DNA from 2 places in the Streptomyces sp. NPDC003635 genome. Region 1 is predicted to be linked to the other one. Evidence: riboswitches for the same ligand, from Rfam matches in the RefSeq annotation. Region 1 holds a riboswitch; the other holds the start of a gene.
What was found. Region 1 has a riboswitch for S-adenosylmethionine ahead of thrC (threonine synthase). Riboswitches for the same ligand answer to the same signal wherever they lie in the genome.
Positions count from the first base shown of each region.

Region 2: linked by a shared signal. The riboswitch ahead of ACWDRW_RS35615 (aminotransferase class V-fold PLP-dependent enzyme) and the one ahead of thrC (threonine synthase) in region 1 are both predicted to bind S-adenosylmethionine.

Region 1 covers NZ_JBSFOK010000002.1:141,165-152,297, reverse strand. The annotation lists gene ACWDRW_RS02735 (NADH:flavin oxidoreductase) at 1-793, opposite strand, end outside; gene groL (chaperonin GroEL) at 979-2,601, opposite strand; gene ACWDRW_RS02725 (cold-shock protein) at 2,913-3,116, opposite strand; gene ACWDRW_RS02720 (MoaD/ThiS family protein) at 3,547-3,822, opposite strand; gene thrC (threonine synthase) at 3,819-5,099, opposite strand; SAM riboswitch class I at 5,118-5,276, opposite strand; gene ACWDRW_RS02710 (glucosyl-3-phosphoglycerate synthase) at 5,405-6,349, shown strand; gene ACWDRW_RS02705 (alpha,alpha-trehalose-phosphate synthase (UDP-forming)) at 6,412-7,890, shown strand; gene otsB (trehalose-phosphatase) at 8,051-8,914, opposite strand; gene ACWDRW_RS02695 (DUF3263 domain-containing protein) at 8,959-9,192, opposite strand; gene ACWDRW_RS02690 (extracellular solute-binding protein) at 9,228-10,496, opposite strand; gene ACWDRW_RS02685 (ROK family protein) at 10,604-11,133, shown strand, end outside.
Region 2 covers NZ_JBSFOK010000059.1:32,721-43,853, forward strand. The annotation lists gene ACWDRW_RS35600 (rhomboid family intramembrane serine protease) at 1-115, shown strand, start outside; gene ACWDRW_RS35605 (Lrp/AsnC family transcriptional regulator) at 112-393, shown strand; gene ACWDRW_RS35610 (protein kinase domain-containing protein) at 390-2,489, opposite strand; gene ACWDRW_RS35615 (aminotransferase class V-fold PLP-dependent enzyme) at 2,536-3,897, opposite strand; SAM riboswitch class IV at 4,001-4,117, opposite strand; gene trpD (anthranilate phosphoribosyltransferase) at 4,357-5,421, opposite strand; gene qcrB (cytochrome bc1 complex cytochrome b subunit) at 5,544-7,181, opposite strand; gene qcrA (cytochrome bc1 complex Rieske iron-sulfur subunit) at 7,178-8,233, opposite strand; gene qcrC (cytochrome bc1 complex diheme cytochrome c subunit) at 8,230-9,042, opposite strand; gene ctaE (aa3-type cytochrome oxidase subunit III) at 9,127-9,747, opposite strand; gene ACWDRW_RS35645 (hypothetical protein) at 9,893-10,294, shown strand; gene ACWDRW_RS35650 (Ig-like domain-containing protein) at 10,305-11,133, opposite strand, start outside.

The sequences.
Region 1 (11,133 bases):
CGCCGGCCGCCGCGAGCGGGGCGAGGATGGCGTCCAGCTCCTCCGGGGTGTCGGCGAGGCGGACGTCGTAGGCGTCCTGCTTCCACTGCGAGTAGCGGAAGATCACCGGGAAGTCGGCGGAGACGGCCGCGCGTACGGCGGCCACGATCTCCGCGCCGAACGTCGCGCGGGCCACCGGGTCGCCTCCGTAGGCGTCGGTGCGGCGGTTGGTGCCCTCCCACAGGAACTGGTCGATCAGGTAGCCGTGCGCGCCGTGGAGCTCGACACCGTCGAACCCGATCCGCTCGGCCGCGGCGGCCGCCTCCGCGAACGCGCCGATGACGTCGTCGAGGTCCTGCCGGGTCATGGCCTTGCCGGTCGGCTCGTCGGCACCGATGCGCAGACCGGAGGGGCCGACCGGCGGGGCGTCGGCGAACGGCGGCTGACCCTGCTGGCGCACCATGCCGATGTGCCACAGCTGCGGCACGATCGTGCCGCCCGCCGCGTGCACCGCGTCGGCGACCTTCGTCCACCCCGCGAGCTGCTCCGCGCCGTGGAAGCGCGGGACGCGGTCGCTCTGCCCGGCCGAGGCGTGTCCGACGTACGTGCCCTCGGTGACGATGAGACCGACACCGGCGGCGGCCCGGCGGGCGTAGTACGAGACCACGTCCTCGCCGGGGACGCCGCCCGGCGAGAACATGCGGGTCATCGGCGCCATGGCGATGCGGTTGGGCACGGTCAGCCCGTTGATGGTGGCAGGGCGGGACAGGATCTCGGCGGCGCGCGCGGCGGCCTCGGAGGTGGCGACGGTCATGTGGGGGCTCCTTGGATCGGGGAGAATGCATGCGCATACATCTACGGCGCGTCAACGACCCCGGCCCCGCCCGCATTCCGGGAACCCCCCTGTGACGCCGGACACGCCCGAGGGCGGCACCCCCTGCGGAACAGGGGGTGCCGCCCTCGGCTGGTACTGCGACGGACTCGCGATCCTCGGGAGGATCAGAAGTCCATGTCACCGCCCGGCATGCCGCCCGGAGCGGCCGCGGCGGCCTTCTCCGGCTTGTCGGCGATGACGGCCTCGGTGGTGAGGAACAGCGCGGCGATCGACGCGGCGTTCTGCAGCGCGGAGCGCGTCACCTTCGCCGGGTCGATGATGCCCTCGGCGATCATGTCGACGTACTCGCCCGTGGCGGCGTTCAGACCGTGGCCGACGGCCAGGTTGCGCACCTTCTCCACGACGACGCCACCCTCGAGACCACCGTTGACGGCGATCTGCTTGAGCGGGGCCTCCAGCGCGAGCTTCACGGCGTTGGCACCGGTCGCCTCGTCGCCGTCGAGCTCCAGCTTCTCGAAGACCGCGGAGGCCTGGAGCAGGGCCACGCCACCACCGGCGACGATGCCCTCCTCGACGGCCGCCTTGGCGTTGCGCACGGCGTCCTCGATGCGGTGCTTGCGCTCCTTGAGCTCCACCTCGGTGGCGGCACCGGCCTTGATGACCGCGACGCCGCCCGCGAGCTTGGCCAGGCGCTCCTGGAGCTTCTCGCGGTCGTAGTCCGAGTCGCTGTTCTCGATCTCGGCGCGGATCTGGTTGACCCGGCCCTGGACCTGCTCGGAGGAGCCGGCACCGTCGACGATGGTGGTCTCGTCCTTGGTGATGACGACCTTGCGGGCCTTGCCCAGCAGGTCGAGGGTCGTGTTCTCGAGCTTGAGACCGACCTCCTCGGAGATGACCTCGCCGCCGGTGAGGATGGCGATGTCGTTCAGCATCGCCTTGCGGCGGTCGCCGAAGCCCGGGGCCTTGACGGCGACGGACTTGAAGGTGCCGCGGATCTTGTTGACGACCAGGGTCGACAGGGCCTCGCCCTCGACGTCCTCGGCGATGATCAGCAGCGGCTTGCCCGACTGCATGACCTTCTCCAGCAGCGGGAGCAGGTCCTTGACGGAGCCGATCTTGGAGTTGGCGATCAGGATGTACGGGTCGTCCAGGGACGCCTCCATACGCTCCATGTCGGTGGCGAAGTACGCCGAGATGTAGCCCTTGTCGAAGCGCATACCCTCGGTGAGCTCCAGCTCCAGACCGAAGGTCTGGGACTCCTCGACGGTGATGACGCCTTCCTTGCCGACCTTGTCCATGGCCTCGGCGATGAGCTCGCCGATCTGGGTGTCGGCGGCGGAGATGGAGGCCGTGGAGGCGATCTGCTCCTTGGTCTCGACGTCCTTCGCCTGCTCCAGCAGGGCGGCGGAGACGGCCTCGACGGCCTTCTCGATACCGCGCTTCAGGGCCATCGGGTTGGCGCCGGCGGCGACGTTGCGCAGGCCCTCGCGGACCAGCGCCTGGGCGAGAACGGTCGCGGTGGTCGTACCGTCACCGGCGACGTCGTCCGTCTTCTTGGCGACTTCCTTGACCAGCTCGGCGCCGATCTTCTCGTACGGGTCCTCGAGCTCGATCTCCTTGGCGATGGAGACACCGTCGTTGGTGATCGTGGGGGCGCCCCACTTCTTCTCGAGGACGACGTTGCGGCCCTTGGGGCCGAGCGTCACCTTCACGGCGTCCGCGAGCTGGTTCATGCCGCGCTCGAGGCCGCGCCGCGCCTCCTCGTCGAACGCGATGATCTTGGCCATGTGAAGTGGTCCCTCCAGGACTGGGGGTGATTCCTTCGGACCGCGCCCGCGCCCGCGACGGACGGCCTGCCTGCCTCGTGGTTCCTTGCCCCACCCGGCCTGCGGCCTCACCGACCCGGTCCTTCGTTGTCACTCTCACCTTCAGAGTGCTAACGCCAATGATTAGCACTCGACCCATGAGAGTGCAAGGCGCGCTCGCGAAACGGGCACTCGTGGGGGCGCACGCGGAAGGGCTCGCACCCCGGGGGTTGGGTCCCCTTGGTGCGAGCCCTTCAGCAGAAGACGTCGCTTGCCGTTCGTTGGTCGCGCGTTCAGGCAGTGACGCGAACCATGTCGGCCTGCGGGCCCTTCTGGCCCTGCGAGATCTCGAACTCGACCCGCTGGCCTTCTTCCAGGGTGCGGTACCCGTCCATCTGGATCGCGCTGTAGTGGACGAAAACATCCGCACCACCGTCGACCGCGATGAAGCCGTACCCCTTCTCCGCGTTGAACCACTTGACGGTGCCCTGAGCCATGCCTAACTCCCCTATTACTGGCCCTTGCACAGATCCGCACTTCGCGGATCCGGGTCAGACCTCACCCCCCACGGTTTGGGGGCGTGCGCCGGAACGCGTCGACCGCGGCTGAATGTATCTGTCCAACTGCCGTCTGCAACAGGTCAATCGGACGAGAATTCTGGACGCATCGGGTCCGGAATGTAGTGAGAATTCGCCCGAATTCGGGGCAAGTCGGGCCCCACAAAAGGAGCACATGTCGTAAAAGGGCCGCACACTTTGGCTACTTCTCGTCGCATGTGCACGCGGTACTCATATGCTCCCGGCATGCGAAGAGAAGCGGGTTCCCCAACTGTACCGCGCTCAACCATGCAGAATTGCCCCCTCCGTTTCTCTTACGGAGAGGGCAATTCGATGAACTCTCGGTGACACACCTTACCGACGGTAACGATCAGCCGCCGGCGACCGCCGGAATGATGGAAACTCCGGCGCCGTCGGGGGTCGCCGTCTCCAGGCCCTGCTCGAAGCGGACGTCGTCGTCATTGACGTACACATTCACGAAACGGCGCAGCTTGCCCTGGTCGTCCAGCACCCGAGCGGCGATCCCGGTGTGGTTCTTCTCCAGGTCGGCGATGACCTCGGAGAGAGTCCCGCCCTCAGCGGCGACCTCGGCCTGGCCGCCGGTGTAGGTGCGCAGGATGGTGGGGATGCGAACGGTCACGCTCATGCGAGGCCAGCCTCTCGGAAGGAGTCCAGGTTCGGACGGATGGTGGCGGTGAGACCGGTGCCGGCCACCGCGTCAAGGGTCTTGAGGCCGTCGCCGGTGTTGAGGACGACCGTGGTGAGCGACGGGTCCAGCACGCCGTTCTCGATCAGCTTCTTCGTCACGCCGACCGTCACGCCGCCCGCCGTCTCCGCGAAGATGCCCTCGGTCTGGGCGAGCAGCCGGATCGCGTCGACGACGTGCTCGTCGGTCACGTCCTCCACCGCACCGCCGGTGCGGCGCGCGATGTCCAGGACGTAGGGCCCGTCCGCCGGGTTGCCGATGGCCAGCGACTTGGCGATGGTGTTCGGCTTCTGCGGCCGGACGACGTCGTGGCCCTCCTTGAAGGCCGTCGACACCGGCGAGCAGCCGAGCGCCTGCGCACCGAAGATCTTGTACGGCTTGTCCTCGACGAGCCCGAGCTTGATCAGCTCCTGCAGACCCTTGTCGATCTTCGTGAGCTGCGAGCCGGAGGCGATCGGGACGACCAGCTGGTCCGGCAGCTGCCAACCGAGCTGCTCGCAGATCTCGTACGCCAGGGTCTTGGACCCCTCCGCGTAGTACGGCCGCAGGTTGACGTTGACGAAGCCCCAGCCCTCGCCGGCCGGGTCGCCGATCAGCTCGGAGCAGAAACGGTTCACGTCGTCGTAGTTGCCCTCGATCCCGACGAGCTCACCGCCGTAGACCGCGGCCATGACGACCTTGCCCTGCTCCAGGTCGTGCGGGATGAACACGCAGGACCGGAAGCCGGCGCGGGCGGCGGCGGCGCCGACGGCACCGGCCAGGTTGCCCGTGGAGGAGCAGCTCAAAGTCGTGAAGCCGAAGGCGCGCGCGGCCTCGAGGGCCTGGGCGACGACCCGGTCCTTGAAGGAGTGCGTCGGGTTGCCGGAGTCGTCCTTCACATACAACCCGCCGGTCACGCCGAGCTCGCGGGCCAGGTTGTCGGCCTTGACGAGCTTGGTCCAGCCGGGGTTGAGGTTGGGCTTGTCGGCCACGTCCGCGGGGACGGGCAGCAGCGGCGCGTAGCGCCAGATGTTCGCGGGTCCCGCTTCGATGCGCTTGCGGAGCTCCTCGGTGTCGTAGTCCGAGAAGTCGTAGGCGATCTCCAGCGGGCCGAAACACTCCTCGCACGCGAAGACCGGTCCGAGGGGTACCCGGTGACCGCACTCGCGGCAGCTCAGGGCGGCGGCGGGACCGAGGTCGACGGTGTTCGAGGTGGTTGCGACAGTCTGCACAGCCATGTGAGGCGAGGCCCTTTCTCCTCATCTTCCTCACGACGCATCTCGCCGTGAGACGGATTTGGCACCTTCCCTAGCCGGGAGCCTCGCGAGGACGATCAACAGTGATCGCTACGAGAACCGACTGGAGGGTTGCCGGGGCTTCATCGGGCCGTATCCCTCTGCCCCTCTGGATGAGCGGTATGTAGTTGTAGACGCAAACGACCCCCGACATGCGATGGTCATCAGCGTTGCTCAAGACTGTAACCGAAGGCCAGGACAGTGGAGAGTGCCGTCCGAACCGCGAGACACGTGAGGAGCCGCAGACTGTGCTGGAAGAAGTCGAGCGCTGGCTGAGCGCCCGCTCCTGGTCCGTGTGCGATCGGCCGCTGCACCAGATCCTCGCCGCGAAGCGCGGATCGGGCCAGTCGGTCTCCGTCGTGCTGCCCGCGCTCAACGAGGAGGAGACGGTCGGCGACATCGTCGCCGTGATCCGGCACGACCTGATGCAGCAGGTCCCGCTGGTGGACGAGATCGTCGTCGTCGACTCCGGCTCCACCGACCGCACCGCCGAGGTCGCCGCGGCGGCCGGGGCGACGGTCGTGCACCGCGACGCGATCCTGCCGCGCATACCCGCCGTGCCCGGCAAGGGCGAGGTGCTGTGGCGCTCGCTGCTGGTCACGCGCGGCGACATCGTCTGCTTCGTCGACGCGGACCTGAAGGAGTTCTCCTCGGACTTCGTCTCGGGAATCGTCGGCCCGCTGCTCACCGACCCCGGGGTGCAGCTGGTCAAGGCGATGTACGACCGCCCGCTCGGGCAGGCGGCCGGCCAGGGCGGCCGGGTCACCGAGCTGATGGCCCGCCCGCTGCTGAACATGCACTGGCCGCAGCTGGCCGGGTTCGTGCAGCCGCTGGGCGGGGAGTACGCGGCCCGCCGCTCCCTGCTGGAACAGCTCCCCTTCCCGGTCGGCTACGGCGTGGAGCTCGGCATGCTGATCGACGCGCTGCACCTGGTGGGCCTGGACGCGCTGGCCCAGGTGGACGTCGGGGTGCGCAAGCACCGGCATCAGAACGGGCAGGCTCTCGGCCGGATGTCCGCCGCGATCTACCGCACCGCCCAGCTCCGCCTGGCCCGGGGCCATCTGGTCCGGCCCTCGCTCACCCAGTTCGAGCGCGGCGAGGACGGTTTCGAACCGCGCACCTACTCGGTGGACACCGAGGAACGGCCGCCGATGGTGGAGATCGCGGAGTACGCCTCGCGCAAGGTGGCGTAACCCACGCCCCGGCGCGCCGCTCGTACGTTTGAGCGTTTCCGGCACGGGCTAGGTTGGAGCACATGGCTTCCACGTACGGTGCCGCTGAAGTGCTGGTCGCGTCGAATCGCGGCCCGGTCTCCTACGAAGTGCGGACGGACGGCTCGCTGCGCGCCAAACGCGGGGGCGGCGGACTCGTGTCGGGCCTCTCGGCCATCGGCCCGGACGCCGGCGCCCTGTGGGTGTGCTCCGCGCTGTCCGACGGCGACCGCGAGGCGGTCGCGCGCGGGGTGGGCGAGGACGGCGTACGGATGCTCGCCGTCCCGCCCGAGGTGCACACCGACGCGTACAACGGCATCGCCAACTCGGTGCTCTGGTTCGTCCACCACATGCTGTACCAGACCCCGCTGGAACCGGTGTTCGACGCGGAGTTCCGGCGGCAGTGGGCGTCGTACGAGACGTACAACCGCGCGTTCGCCGAGGCGCTGGCCGAGGAGGCCGCGGAGGGCGCCGCGGTGCTGGTGCAGGACTACCACCTGTGCCTGGTGCCGGGGATGCTCCGCGAGCTCCGCCCGGATCTGCGCATCGGCCACTTCTCGCACACGCCGTGGGCGCCGCCCGAGTACTTCCGGATGCTGCCGGACGACATCCGTGCGCAGCTGGTGTGGGGGATGCTCGGCGCCGACCGGCTGGGCTTCCTGACCAACCGGTGGGCCCACACCTTCATGGCCTGCGCGAACGAGATCGACGGCGAGCGGATCACCGCCTACTCGCCGGTGCCGGGCAAGCCGAAGTCCATCGAGCACACGGCGACCGGCCGGCCGCCGCTCTCGACCACCTGGATCGGCGTGCACGGCCTCGGGGCCGACGCCGAGTTCCTGCGCGCCCGCTCGCACGAGGCCGACGTCGAGGAACGGATGGCCGCGCTCCGGGCGGAGATCGGCGCGGGGCCCGACGGGGAACCGCGCAGGACGATCGTCCGGGTGGACCGGACCGAGCTGTCGAAGAACATCGTGCGCGGCCTGCTGTCCTACCGGCAGCTCCTCGACGAGCACCCCGAGTGGCGCGAGCGGGTCGTGCACGTGGCCTTCGCCTACCCCTCCCGGCAGGACCTGGCGGTCTACCGGGAGTACACGGCGGAGGTCCAGCGGCTCGCGGACGAGATCAACTCCGCGTACGGCACACCGGGTTGGACGCCGGTCGTCCTGCACGTCAAGGACGACTTCGCGCGCTCCCTGGCCGCGTACCGGATCGCCGACGTGGCCCTGGTCAACCCCGTCCGGGACGGCATGAACCTGGTCGCCAAGGAGGTGCCGGTCGTCTCCGACGAGGGGTGCGCGCTGGTGCTCTCGCGGGAGGCGGGGGCGTACGAGGAGCTGCGCGAGGACGCGATCGTGGTGAACCCCTACGACGTGCTGGGCACCGCGAGCGCCCTGCACGAGGCGCTCACGATGCCGGCCCATGAACGGGCCGAGCGGACGAAGCGCCTCGCCGCGGCGGCGACGGCGCTGCCGCCCGCCCAGTGGTTCCTGGAGCAGTTGCGGGCCCTGACGGCGGACTAGTGCCGCGTCAGGCAACGTTCGCCCCGTCGCGACGCCCGGCACGCACTCTCGCCGCACCGGGCACAAGCCCAAGTACATCCAGTACGAGGGCTTGCACCCGGCACGCTGAGAGCACGCACCGGACGCCGCTCCTTGACGGGCAACGTTGCCTGACGCGGCACTAGGTCCTGCTCCGGTCCAGCCGTGCCGCGAGGCTCCGGAGCAGACCCACCACGCCCGCCGGGCCCTTGACCACCAGGTCCGCCCGCTCCTCCAGCTCCGGGACCTCCTCACTGCCGCTGCAGACCAGGAGGCCGGGGGTGCCGTCGGTGCGGAGCTTGTCGACCGCGGCGAAGGCGGGGAGGTCACCGAGGTCGTCGCCGGCGTAGAGGACCGCGGACGCCTCGATCTCGCGGACGTACTCCAGCAGGGCGACGCCCTTGTCCATGCCGGGCGGGCGCAGTTCCAGGACCATCCGGCCCGGTTCGACGATCAGGCCGTGCCGGGCGGCGAGTTCGGTGAGGGGTTCGCGCAGCGCCTCGAAGGCGGCCTGCGGATCGGCGGCACGGCGGGTGTGCACGGCGACCGCGCGGCCCTTCTCCTCGATCCAGGTGCCGTGCCAGGCGCCGACGGCGTCGAGGACGCCGGGCAGTTCGGCGCGGACGGCGGCGACACCGGGGTCGGGGGCGGGGGCGCTGACGGTGCCGGTGACGGCGTCCCAGCGCTCGGCGCCGTAGTGGCCGAGGACGACGAGGTGCTCCAGGCCGGGCACGCCGGCGAAACCGCCGTAGCGCACGGCGACGCCGGCCGGGCGGCCGGTGACGACCGCGACGGCGGCGAGCTGCGGCGCGAGTTCGGCCAGAGCGGGGACCGCGTCCGGGTGGGCGCGGGCCTGCTCGGGGTCCGCGACGATCGGTGCGAGCGTCCCGTCGAAGTCGAGCGCGATCACCGCGCGCCGCGGCTCACGGAGGATGGCGTCCAGCCCCGCCTGCCCGGCAGGGGTGGCGGGGGTCGGCAGAGGGGTCGAGTCCATGTGGCTGCCCATACCGGCGACCCTATCCAGGCCCACCCCCGTAGGTCAGCAGGACCCTACCGGTCCGCCCTGCGGGCCTCCCGTATCCGGCGCAGCCGGTTCACCGTGACCGGGTCGTGGGCCAGGGCCCGCTCGTCGTCCAGAAGGGCGTTCAGCAACTGGTAGTAGCGCACCGGCGCCAGGCCGAGTTCCTCGCGTATCGCGCGTTCCTTCGCGCCCGGGCCCGCGAAGCCGCGGCGTTCCAGGGCGAGGACGGCCTGTTCCCTGGGGTTCAGCGGCTCCCGTTCCATACCTCGCACCGTAGCTCCCGGCACTGACAGCGCGGCTACTCCGCGCTCTCCTCGGCCGCCGCCGTCGCCTGGAGCTCGCGCAGCACGGTCGCCGGGTCGCCGCTGGAGGAGACCGCCTTGCCGATCTTCTTCTTCACCGCCGCGCTGACCGCCGCCCAGGACGTCCGGCCCACCGGGTACAGCTCGGAGGAGGGCAGCGCCTCGAGGAACGGCTTGAGGTCGGCGTCCTGCTTCGCCGTGCTCATGACGTCGGAGACCGCGTTCGTCACGGGCAGCAGGTCGTACTCACGGGAGAAGGCGAGCACGTTCTTCTCCTCGTAGACGAAGTCGAGGAAGTCGCCGACCTCCTCCGCGTGGCCGTTCTGCTTGAACGCCATCATCCAGTCCGCGACGCCCATGGAGACCTCGCTCGGCCCGTCGGCGCCGGGCATCGGCACCATGCCGAAGTCCACACCCTTGGCCTGGGCCGCCTTCATCAGCGAGGGGTGCCCGTTGAGCATGCCGACCTCGCCGTCCGTGAACGCCTCGAAGGCGTCCGCGCGGTTCAGTGTGGCGGGCGGGACCGGACCGGTCAGACCCTGTCCGACCAGCTCGTCGTTCAGCCAGTCGAACGTGGCGATGTTCTCCGCCGAGTCGATGTTGTAGGTCCCGGCGTCGGCGTCGGTGTAGCCGCCTCCGCCGCTGAGCAGCCACTGCATGGTCTCGGCCTGCGCCTCCTCCGGCCCGAGCGGCAGCGCGTACGGGTACTTCACCCCGTCCGCCTTCAGCGCCTCGGCGTCCGCCGCCAGCTCCTGCCAGGTCTGCGGGGCGGATATCCCGGCCTTCTCGAAGAGGCTCTTGTTGTAGAACAGCAGCCGCGTGGAGGAGGCGAACGGCATCCCGTACTGGATGCCGTTGACCGCGCCCGCCGAGGCGAACTGCGGGAGGAAGTCGGCCTGGGTGGTGATCGAGAGCAGCTCGCTCGCGGTGTACAGCTTCCCGGCCTTCGCGTAGTCCGCGTACGCCCCGATCTGCGCCAGGTCGGGCGCCTTCCCGGCGTCGACCAGCTCCTTGACCTCCCGGTCGACGTCGGTCCAGGAGTGGACGGTGACCTCGACGTTCACGTCGGGGTGGTCCTTCTCGTACGCGGCGACCAGCGAGTCCCAGTACTTCTTGGAGCTGTTGGCCGCGCTGTCGCCGTAGTCCGCCGCGACGAGTCGCAGTGTGACCTCGTCCGATCCCCCGGTCAGGCCGCAGCCGCCGAGCGCCGCCGTCATGCCGAGGGCGGACACCGCCGCGATCATTGCCGTCCTACGCCGCTGCACTGCCTATGTCCCCAACCCGAAGCGAAAACTTTCGAAACAACGTCATAAGGTCTACACCACCTTAGTGGACTAGACCTCTCCCGGGTAGACGGGCCACACTGTCCCCCGTGAGACATGTCATCGCCCTCGACGTGGGCGGCACCGGGATGAAGGCCGCCCTTGTCGGGGCGGACGGCGCTCTGCTGCACCAGGCCCGCAGGGCGACCGGACGCGAGCGCGGACCCGACGCGGTCGTCGCGAACATCCTCGACTTCGCCGCCGAACTGGCGGCCCACGGCGCGCGGACCCTCGGCGAACCGGCCGCCGCGGCCGGCGTCGCCGTCCCCGGCATCGTCGACGAGGCGTCCGGCATCGCCGCCTACGCGGCCAACCTGGGCTGGCGGGACGTCCCCCTGCGCGAGCTGATCGGCGCCGAGCTGGGCATCCCGGTCGCCCTCGGCCACGACGTGCGCACCGGCGGACTGGCCGAGGGCCGGGTCGGCGCGGGCCGGGGAGCGGACCGGTTCCTGTTCGTGGCGCTCGGCACCGGCATCGCGGGCGCGATCGGGGTGGACGGCCGGGTAGAGGCGGGGGCGCACGGATTCGCGGGCGAGATCGGCCATGTCGTCGTACGCCCCGGCGGCACCCCCTGCCCCTG
Region 2 (11,133 bases), on a different contig from region 1:
CCATCTCGTGGGCTTCGGGCTCGGCTGCGGCTTCGCCTGGGTGCGGTTCGGCCGTACGACTAGAGTGAAGCCCACCCCAGCGACGCCGGCCCCCGAGGGAGAGAACCAGCCGTGATCACCGCGATCGTCCTCATCAAGACCAGCGTGGACCGGATCCCCGAGATCGCGGAGCAGATCGCTTCGCTGGACAGCGTCAGCGAGGTCTTCTCCGTCACCGGCACCTACGACCTGATCGCGATGGTCCGGGTCAAGGAGCACGAGGACCTCGCCGAGGTCATCCCCGGCCGCATCAGCAAGATCCCCGGCGTCGAGGGCACCGACACCCACGTGGCCTTCCGGACGTACTCCCAGCACGACCTGGAGGCCGCGTTCGCGATCGGCCTGGACGGCTAGGCCGTGAGGTCCACGGCCGCCACGCCCTCCTCCGAGGTGACGTAGAGGCGGCTGCCGCGGATCAGGGGGGCCGAGACCGGGTAGCCGGCCTTGAGCGGGAAGCGCCACAGCCGCTCGCCCTTGAGGTTCAGGGCGTGGATCTCCGTGGGGGTCTGGAGGAGGATCCGGTCGCCCAGGACCGCGGGTTCCGTGAGGTCGTCGCCCTCGGCGTGGTACGTCCAGGCGGGCCCGCCGTCCGCCGTGAACGCCTTCAGGACCTGGTTCTCCGTGACGAGGGCCAGCGAGCCGGCCGCGGTGACCGGCGCGTCCCCCTCACCGTCGAGTTCCTTGGTCCGCCACAGCCGCTCCCCGTCGAGGGTGTAGCCGTGCCAGGTCCACTCGCCCGCCGAGGCGGCGGCCAGGGTCCGGCCCCCCACCACCACGGGCCGCCGGAGCTCGGTGCCGGCCTCGGCCTCCCACAGCTGCGTGCCGTCGGCGGACAAGGCGACGAGCCGGCCGGTCCGGGTGCCCGCGTAGACCACGCCGCCGTGCACCAGCGGTGCCTCGGTGAGAGCGCCCGCCACGCCGCGCTGCCAGCGCAGGCTCCCGTCCGCCGCGTAGACCCGCAGGGCCCCGATCTCCTCGTCCCCGGCGCCCACCACGACCGCGTCCCCCGCGAGCACGGGTGCCGTGCCCACCGGTCCGAGGTCCCGGCTCCAGCGGCGCTTGCCCGCCGTGTCGTAGTGGCACAGCCGCAGCCGCTGGGAGCCGTCCGCGCTGTCGCCCTCGACCACGGTGCAGTAGACGCCGTCCGCCGTCGCCAGGGGATCGAGACCCCCTCCCGGGAGCACGGTCTGCCAGCGGTCGTCTCCCCCGGCGGACAGCGCGACGAGGTCGTTGGCGGAGGACACGGTGTACAGGACGTCACCCTTGGGCGAGAGCGCGCCGAGCTGCGGGGTCATGACCTGGGTCATCGAGAACTGCCAGCGCACGGTGGGCTTGCCCGTGGCCGACGCCGTGGGCGCCTTCCCCTTCCCGCCCCCCGGCTCCTCCCGCAGCCACCACCAGCCGCCCACACCCCCGGCGACGGCCACCGCGGCCGCCCCGCCGGTCACGGCCCTCAGCACCCGCCGCCGTGACGGCGGCGCGGGTACCGGCACCGGGGCGGAGGCGGGCGCCGCGACCGCGCCCGCCTCCGTCGCGGGTGCCACGTACTCGACGCCGCTGACCCGCTCCCCGTTCTCCACCGGCACCCACCGGGCGCCGCCCTGGAACCAGCCCGGCCCGACCGCGGTCCGCAGTGAGACCTCGGTGTGACCCACCGCCGCCGTGACGGCCTCCGGCCGCGGCCGTTCGGCCGGGTCGGGGCGCAGACAGGACTCCACCAGGGGGCGGAACTCCGCGGGCACCCGGGACAGATCGTGATCGCCGTTCAGGATGCGCAGCAGGACCACCGAGTCATGCCCCTCGCCGAAGGGCTGGCGGCCCCCGGAGGCGTACGCGAGGACCGCGCCCAGCGCGAACACGTCGCTCGGCGGGCCCACTTCGGTGCTGTTGCGGATCTGCTCCGGGGAGACGTAGCCGACCGTGCCCACGATCGAGCCGGGGTTGGTCAGCGCGGTCGCCTCCAGTGCCCGGACGATCCCGAAGTCGATGACTCGCGGACCGTCCGCCGCCAGCAGGATGTTGGAGGGCTTGAGGTCCCGGTGGACCAGGTCCCGGGCGTGGATCGCCGCGAGCGCCCGGCCGAGGGCCGCCGCGAGGATCCGTACGGCGGGACCGGGCAGCGGTCCGTCGTCCAGCACGGCGTGGGCGAGGGTGGGGCCCTCGACGAACTCGGTGGCCATCCAGGGCGGTTCGCCGTCGGGGTCGGCGTCGACCACCCGCGCGGTGTACGTACCGTCCCCGCCGACCTCGCGCGCGGCACGCAGCTCCTGGCGGAAGCGGGCCCGGAAGGTGCGGTCCCCGGCGTGCTCGGGCCGCACCACCTTGACGGCCAGCCGCAGCCCGCCGCGTCCCTCGGCGAGGTACACCTCGCCCATTCCCCCGGCGCCGAGCCGTCCGAGCACCTCGTACGGCCCGATCCGCCGAGGATCCGTCTCCCGCAGCCTCTGCACCCCGTGCCTCCCCCAGCTGATCCCCAGGGGAGCGTACGTCAGACGATCACACCGCGGGGACGCAACGCCCTTCCTCCGTGCGGTAGTTCCACTTCGCCCCGTCCCGGACCAGTTCGCGCACCGCGCTCACGAAGCGCTCCACGTGCTCGTCCGGGGTGCCCGCGCCGAAGCTCACCCGGATCGCGTTGAGGGACTTCTCGCCGGGCGCCGCCTCGGGGGCGCCGCACTCGCCCTGGGTCTGCGGGTCGCTGCCGAGCAGGGTGCGGAGCAGGGGGTGGGCGCAGAACAGTCCGTCGCGCACGCCGATGCCGTACTCGGCGGAGAGGGCGGCGGCGAAGTGGGAGCTGTTCCAGCCGTCGACGACGAAGGAGATGACGCCGACGCGGGGGGCGTCGTCGCCGAAGAGGGAGAGGATCCGGACCTCGGGGACCTCGGCCAGTCCCTCGCGGACCTTCTCGATCAGGCACCGCTCACGGGCCACGAGGGTGTCGAATCCCGCCTCCGTGAGGGCCTTGCAGGCCGACGCGATGGAGTAGGCGCCGATGACGTTCGGCGACCCGGCCTCGTGCCGTGCCGCGCTGTCGTGCCACTCCACGTCCACTCCCCCGTCCGCGCGGCGGCCGACCTTGCGGCTCGCGCCGCCGCCCGCGAGGTACGGCTCGGCGGCCCGCAGCCAGTCGGCGCGGCCCGCGAGGACGCCGGAGCCGAAGGGCGCGTAGAGCTTGTGGCCGGAGAAGGCGACCCAGTCGACGTCGAGGTCCCGCACCGAGAGCGGGTGGTGCGGGGCGAGTTGGGCGGCGTCGAGGACGATCCGGGCGCCGTGCGCGTGGGCGGCGGCGGCCAGCTCCCGCACCGGCCACAGCTCACCGGTGACGTTCGAGGCGCCGGTGACACAGACCAGGGCCGGGCCGCAGGGGTCGCGGTCGGCGAGGGCGCGCTCCAGGGTCTCGACGGCCTGGCGCGGGGTGCGCGGGGCGTCGAGGTAGGTGACCGCCGCGTCCCGCCAGGGCAGCAGCGAGGCGTGGTGCTCGGTCTCGAAGACGAAGACCTGGCAGTCGGCGGGCAGCGCGGCGGCGAGCAGGTTCAGGGAGTCCGTGGTGGACCGGGTGAAGATCAGCTGGTCGTCGGCGCGGCAGTCCAGGAACTCGGCGACGGTCCTGCGGGCGTTCTCGAACAGGTCGGTGGAGAGCTGCGAGAGGTACCCGGCGCCCCGGTGCACGCTGCCGTAGTACGGCGCGTAGGCGGCCACGTCGTCCCACACCCGCTGCAGCGCGGGGGCGCTGGCGGCGTAGTCGAGCGCGGCGTAGGTGACCTCGCCGCCGGTGACCAGCGGGACGGTGACATCACGTCCCAGAACGGGCAGCGGGGAACAAATGGCCTGGTCGGCGGCAGCGGTGAAGACAGACATGACGGGAACTCCCGTGGAAGAAGAGGTGTGAGAGAGAAGGGGTACGCAGAAGCGGGGCTCAGTGGCCCTATCGCATTCGCTTGCTCACGGAAGAACTCCTCGACGACCGCGCTTGCCATGAACCTTGCTGTTCACGGCCTGGTCTTCACCCGGGGCACCCCGCCACGGACGGAGGGTTGCCGGACAGTCGGCCGGGGCCTCATGACTGTCACTCATGACCTGGTCAAAGAACGTACGTGAAGTGATCGCGGTCCCGCAACCCGTGTCCGGATCGCGGGACCGACCGGCGGGCGGCTAGTGCCGCGTCAGGCAACGTTTGCCCGTCAAGGAGCGGCGTCCGGTGCGTGCTCTCGGCGTGCCGGGTGCAAGCCCTCGTACTGGATGTACTTGGGCGTGTGCCCGGTGCGGCGAGAGTGCGTGCCGGGCGTCGCGACGGGGCGAACGTTGCCTGACGCGGCACTAGGCGTTGCTGACGGCCACCCAGCGCTCCAGCGTGCGCTTGGCCGCGCCCGAGTCGACGGACTCCGCCGCCTTCGCCATGGCGGCGCCGATCTGCTCCGCGAGGGGCGCGTCGGTGGGGTGCAGGGCCACCAGCGCCGCCGCCGAGTTCAGCAGTACGGCGTCCCGGACGGGGCCGGTCTCGCCGTTCAGCAGGCGCAGGGCCACGTCGGCGTTGTACGAGGCGTCGGCGCCCCGCAGGGCCTCCACCGGGACGAGGTCGATGCCGACGTCCCGGGGGTCGAAGGCCTCCTCGGTGACCTTGCCGTCGCGGACGATCCACACCCGGGAGGTCGAGGTGGTGGTCAGCTCGTCCAGGCCGTCGTCGCCGCGGAACACCAGCGAGGAGTTGCCGCGCTCGGCGAAGACACCCGCCACGATCGGCGCCATCCGCGGATCGGCGACCCCGACGGCCTGCGCCCGCACCCGGGCGGGGTTGGTGAGCGGGCCGAGGACGTTGAAGACGGTCCTGATCCCGAGCTGCCCGCGCGCCGCGCCCGCGTGCCGCATCGCCGGGTGGAACCTGGCCGCGAAGCAGAAGGTGATCCCGGTCTCCTCGACCACCTGCGGCACCCGCGCCACCGGCAGCTCCAGGTTGACTCCGAGCTTCTCCAGGACGTCGGAGGAGCCGGACGCGGAGGACGCGGCCCGGTTGCCGTGCTTGACGACCTTGGCGCCCGCGCCGGCCACCACGATCGCGGACATCGTGGAGATGTTGACGGTCTTGGCGCCGTCGCCGCCCGTGCCGACGATGTCGACGGTGTCGCCGGACACCTCGATCACGTTCGCGTGCTCGTACATCGTGCGGACGAAGCCGGTGATCTCCTCGACCGTCTCGCCCTTGGCCCGCAGGGCCACCACGAACCCGGCGATCTGCGCGTCGGTCGCCTCCCCGCGCATGATCCGGTCCATCGCCCAGGCCGTGTCGTCGGCGCTGAGATCACGCCCCTCCAGCAGGCCGTTCAGCAACAGGGGCCAGGAACGGCCCGCCGCGATGTCGCCTCCAGCGGGGGTCACAGCGCTCATAAGGCCGCTCCTGGGTGTCGTGAGGGAGTGTGACCCCACCCTATCCAGCTCAGGACACGGAGAAGGGCCCCCGTCCGAAGACCGGACGGGGGCCCTTCTACCGCGCGTGGCGTGCGCAGCGATCAGTGGTGGCCGTGGCCGCTCGTGATCTCCTTGTACTCCTCGACGGTCGGCTTCGGAATCTGGGACTCCTCGCCGTAGTACGCCTTGCTGAGCTTGACGCGCAGCTTCTCGGAGCCCTTCACCTTGCGCTCGACGCCGTTCTCGTCGACCAGCGGGCCGAGCTCGGCCGGCTGGTACTGCTCGTGCGCGGTGAGGGTGTGCAGCACGTCCTGGCTGAGCGGCTCGTGCACCTCGATGAACTCACCGTGCGGCAGGCGCTTGATGATGCCCGACTCGCGGCCGTGCAGCACCTTGTCCTTGTCCCGGCGCTGCAGGCCGAGACAGATCCGCTTGGTGATGATGAAGGCGAGGACCGGGCCGACGAAGAACGCGATCCGGACGAACCAGGTGATGGCGTTGATCGACAGGTGGAAGTGGGTGGCCCACAGGTCGTTTCCACCACCGATCAGCAGGACCATGTACCAGGTGATCCAGGCGACACCGAAGGCGGTCCGGGTCGGCGCGTTGCGCGGGCGGTCCAGGATGTGGTGCTCGCGCTTGTCGCCGGTGACCCAGGACTCGATGAACGGGTAGACCGCGATCGCGACCAGGACCAGCGGGAAGATCACCAGCGGGATGAACACACCCAGGACGAGCGTGTGACCCCAGAAGTTGATCTCCCAGCCCGGCATGACACGGATCAGACCCTCGGAGAAGCCCATGTACCAGTCGGGCTGGGCGCCGGTGGACACCTGGTCCGGACGGTAGGGGCCCAGGGCCCAGATCGGGTTGATCGTGGCGATCGCCGAGATGGCCGCGATGACACCGAAGACCAGGAAGAAGAAGCCTCCGGCCTTGGCCATGTAGACCGGCAGCAGCGGCATGCCGACGACGTTCTTGTTGGTCTTGCCCGGACCCGCGTACTGCGTGTGCTTGTGGTAGACGACCAGGATCAGGTGGCCGACCACCAGACCGAGCATGATGCCCGGCAGCAGCAGGATGTGGACCGAGTAGAAGCGGGCCACGAAGTCGCCGCCCGGGAACTCCCCGCCGAAGAGGAAGAACGCCAGGTACGTGCCGACGATCGGCACGGACAGGATGGCGCCCTCCATGAAGCGGACACCGGTGCCGGAGAGCAGGTCGTCCGGGAGCGAGTAACCGGTGAAGCCGGTGAACATGCCGAGGACGAACAGCAGGAAGCCGAACACCCAGTTGATCTCGCGCGGCTTGCGGAACGCGCCCGTGAAGAACACGCGCATCATGTGCACGAACATGCCGGCGAGGAAGATCAGCGCCGCCCAGTGGTGGATCTGCCGGATGAGCAGACCACCGCGGACGTCGAAGGAAATGTGCAGCGTGGAGCTGAACGCCTCCGACATCAGCTGACCCTGCAGCGGGACGTAACTGCCGTGGTACTCCACCTCGTTCATCGACGGGTGGAAGAACAGCGTCAGGTACACACCCGTGAGGATGATGATGATGAAGCTGTAGAGGCAGACCTCACCCAACATGAACGACCAGTGGTCGGGGAAGATCTTGCGCATGTTGGCCTTGGCCAGGCCGTAGATGCCCAGTCGGCCGTCGGCCCAGTCGGCGACTCGCTCGCCGGCGGGGGCCTTCCCGCGTGCGCGGGACTCGGTGGTCTCGGTAGTGCTCATCCGCGCTCCCAGAATGCAGGACCGACGGGCTCGTCGAAGTCGCCGAGCGCTTCGAGGTAGCCCTCGTCGTTCACGCCGATGCGCAGCTGCGGCAGGGCGTGCCCGGCGGGGCCGAAGATCACTCGGGCGCCGTCGGCGAGGTCGAAGGTGGACTGGTGGCAGGGGCACAGCGCGTGGTGCGTCTGCTGCTCGTACAGGGAGATCGGGCAACCGACGTGGGTGCAGATCTTCGAGTACGCCACGATGCCCTCGTGCGACCACTCGAGCTCGCGCTTGTCCTTGATGTCGTCCGGCTGGATGCGGACGATCATCAGGGCCGCCTTGGCGATCTCCTTCTGGAAGTCGTGGTCGTGCTCCTCGAGGCCCTCCGGCTTGCAGAAGGTGAGGGAGCCCACCACGACGTCCGAAGGACGCAGCGGCTCGTTGGTGTTCATGTTGACGAGCAGCTTGCCCTTGGACCACAGGGTGTGGCGCAGCTTGGTCCCGGGCAGCGGGCCGAGGTCACGCAGGAGCACGACGCCGGAGAGCGGGAACAGGGCCAGCGCACCGAACATCGTGTTCCGGACCAGCTTGCGACGGCCGATCGCGGACTCCTTGGCGCCGTCCGCGAAGTCGGCCAGGACCTTGGCCTTGACCTCCGGCGGCGAGGCGACGGCGTGCCGCTCCTCGGCGACCTCGACGTCCGACATCAGCGTGCGGGCCCAGTGGACCGCGCCCGCGCCGATGCAGAACAGCGAGACGCCCAGCGTCATGCCCAGCGCGAAGTTCAGCGCGCTGATGTGACCCAGCGGGAAGATGAAGACCGACTTGTCGGCGGGGATCGCCACGTAGGAGGCGATGAAGCCGACCGTGGCCAGCATCGACACCGCGAACAGCATCGCGACCGCGCGCTCGGACCGCTTGGCGGCCCGCTCGTCGATGTCCTGGATCCGGTGCTCGTGGGGCGGCAGGCCGGGGTCCGCGAACGGGTCCTTGTCGTCCGCGACGCCCACCGCGCCGTGTGCGTCCTGCGCTGCGGGCAGGTTCTCTTCTGGAATGTCTTTGCTACTCATGACTTCTTGGCCTTTGCGGTCCGAGCGGCGACCCAGACGGCGACCGCGATCAGCGCGCCGAGTCCGAAGACCCAGGCGAACAGGCCCTCGCTGACCGGACCGAGTCCGCCCAGCTCAAGACCACCGGGGCTCTCGGTGTCATCGCCGTTGACCGCGTCAAGGTAGGCGATGATGTCCTTCTTGTTCTGCGACGACAGCGTGGTGTCGGGGAAGGAGGGCATGTTCTGCGGGCCGGTCTGCATGGCCTCGTAGATGTGCTTCGGGCTCACGCCCTCGAGAGACGGCGCGTACTTGCCGTGGGTCAGCGCACCGCCCTTGCCGGTGAAGTTGTGGCACTGCGCGCAGTTGGTGCGGAACAGCTCGCCGCCCTTGGCGATGTCGGCGCCCTCGGGGCCGTACTCCGCCTCGGTCGGGATGTTCGGACCGGCGCCCAGCGAGGCGATGTACGCCGCGAGCTGGTCGATCTCGGCCTGCGAGTAGACGACCTTCTTCTTCGGCGCCTGGGCCATCTGCGAGGTCGCGGCCGGCATACGGCCGGTGCCGACCTGGAAGTCCACGGCCGCGGCGCCGACGCCCACGAGGCTCGGACCGTCGGAGGTGCCCTGACCGCCGGTTCCGTGGCAGCTGGCGCAGCCGACGGCGTAGAGCTTCTTACCCTCGTCGATGGCGAGAGACTGGGCGGTTTCCTCTGCCTGCGCCTTGCCCGTGGGCGCGACAAAGGCGTACAGCCCCCCAGTGGCCGCCAGCGCGAGGAGTAGGACGACGACCGCCGCCAGCGGATGGCGTCGTCGTGCGGAGAGCTTTTTCACGGATTACCCCGGTGTCAGGATCTTCTGCGTCGATGCTTCTGGGATGTGCGCTTGCTTGCTTGCAGCGCGCGGGAACGGACCCGGCTACTTGATCATGTAGATCGTGGCGAAGAGGCCGATCCAGACGACATCGACGAAGTGCCAGTAGTAGGACACGACGATGGCGGCGGTCGCCTGCTCGTGAGTGAATCTCTTGGCCGCGTACGTCCGGCCGAGGACCAGCAGGAAGGCGATGAGGCCTCCCGTCACGTGCAGGCCGTGGAAGCCGGTGGTCAGGTAGAAGACCGAGCCGTAGGGGTCGGAGGAGAGCGAGAGCCCGTCCTTCTTGACCAGCTCGGTGTACTCGTACACCTGACCGCCGATGAAGATCGCACCCATCACGAACGTGATCTGGAACCACATCCGGAGCTTCTTCACGTCACCGCGCTCGGCGGCGAACACGCCGAGCTGGCAGGTGAGGGAGGAGAGCACCAGGATCGTGGTGTTGGTCGCCGAGAAGGGGAAGTTCAGGAAGTCTGCCTTCTCCTTCCAGAAGTCCGGACCGGTCACCGAACGAAGGGTGAAGTACATCGCGAAGAGGGCCGCGAAGAACATCAGCTCGGAACTCAGCCAGATGATGGTTCCGACGCTGGTGAGGTTCGGTCGGTTGACCGACGGGTGCGCGTGCCCGGTTTCTACTGTCGTTGCTGTCGCCACGACCGACATTATGTCGGTCGCTTATCCCGCCCTCACTCCGGGGGGTGCCGTTCGGAGTGTCTCCCTGCTCCATACCGGTGTTGACGTGGTGTTCAAGGGAGTAGCATCCGCCCCAACGGGCCTGTCCTTACGACGCTGACGTCACGGAGGAACAATGCAGCCGACCGCCACGGTGCTGGTCTACAGCGACGATTCCAACACCCGCGAACAGGTACGGCTCGCCACCGGCCGACGGCCGGCTCAGGACGTCCCCTTGGTGGAGTTCGTGGAGTGCGCGACCCCCGCCGCCGTCCTCAAGGAGCTGGACAAGGGCGGGATCGACGTCTGCGTGCTGGACGGCGAGGCCGTGCCCATGGGGGGCATGGGGATGTGCCGTCAGATCAAGGACGAGGTCTTCAACTGCCCGCCCGTACTGCTGCTGATCGGCCGGCCGCAGGACGCCTGGCTGGCGACCTGGAGCCGCGCCGAGGCGGCGGTGACGCTGCCGGTGGACCCGGTGGAGTTCGCCGCCGCGCTGGCCTCTCTGCTGCGCACCCAGCGGCTGCAGAGCGCCTGACAGGCGTAGGTCAGACACTCTCCGGACGCAGCCGGGCCCTCTCCTCCGGGCGGGGGCTCTCCGGCAGGCCGCCCACCAGGGCGCTGCCCTTGCGCCACTTCTTCCAGTCGATGTTCCAGTCGCCGAAGCCGTTGCCGAACGACTCCATCGTGTGGCCGTTCGAGTTGACGACCTTGACGAGGTCTCCCTCGCGGACGTTCTCGAAGAACCAGGCGGCGTTGGCGGTGCTCATGCCGGTGCAGCCGTGGCTGACGTTGGCGGAGCCCTGGGAGCCCACGGACCAGGGGGCGGCGTGCACGTACTCGCCGCTCCAGGTGACCCGGGTCGCGTAGTAGACGGGCAGGTCGTACGACTCCGCCGAGCCCTCCGCGATCCCGATGCTGGTTCCGCGCATCCGTACGAAGTACTCCTTGCCCAGTACGACCTTGACGCCGTTGCGGGTGTCGAAGCCGGGCTTACCGGTGGTGACCGGCATGGTTTTGATCTCCTTGCCGTTCTTGTAGACGGTCATCGAGTGGGACGAGGCGTCCGTCACGGCGATGACCCGGTCCCCCGTGGTGATCCTCAGCGGCTTGGCCCGGCCGCCCCACAGCCGGTCGCTGATCTTGATGCCGTCCAGGTTGCTGCGGGCGCGGACGGTGGCGTGGGTGGGCCAGTACTCCTTGGGGCGGTAGTGGAGCTTCTTGTCGTCCACCCAGTGCCAGGCGCCGTCCACGGCGGGCGTGGACTCGACCTTCAGGGCACGCTCCACGACGGCCCGCTGGGCCTCGTCCCGGACCGGCTTGCTCAGTTCGGCGATGATGGGCTGGCCCACGCCGTACTTGCCCGCCTTGGGGCCG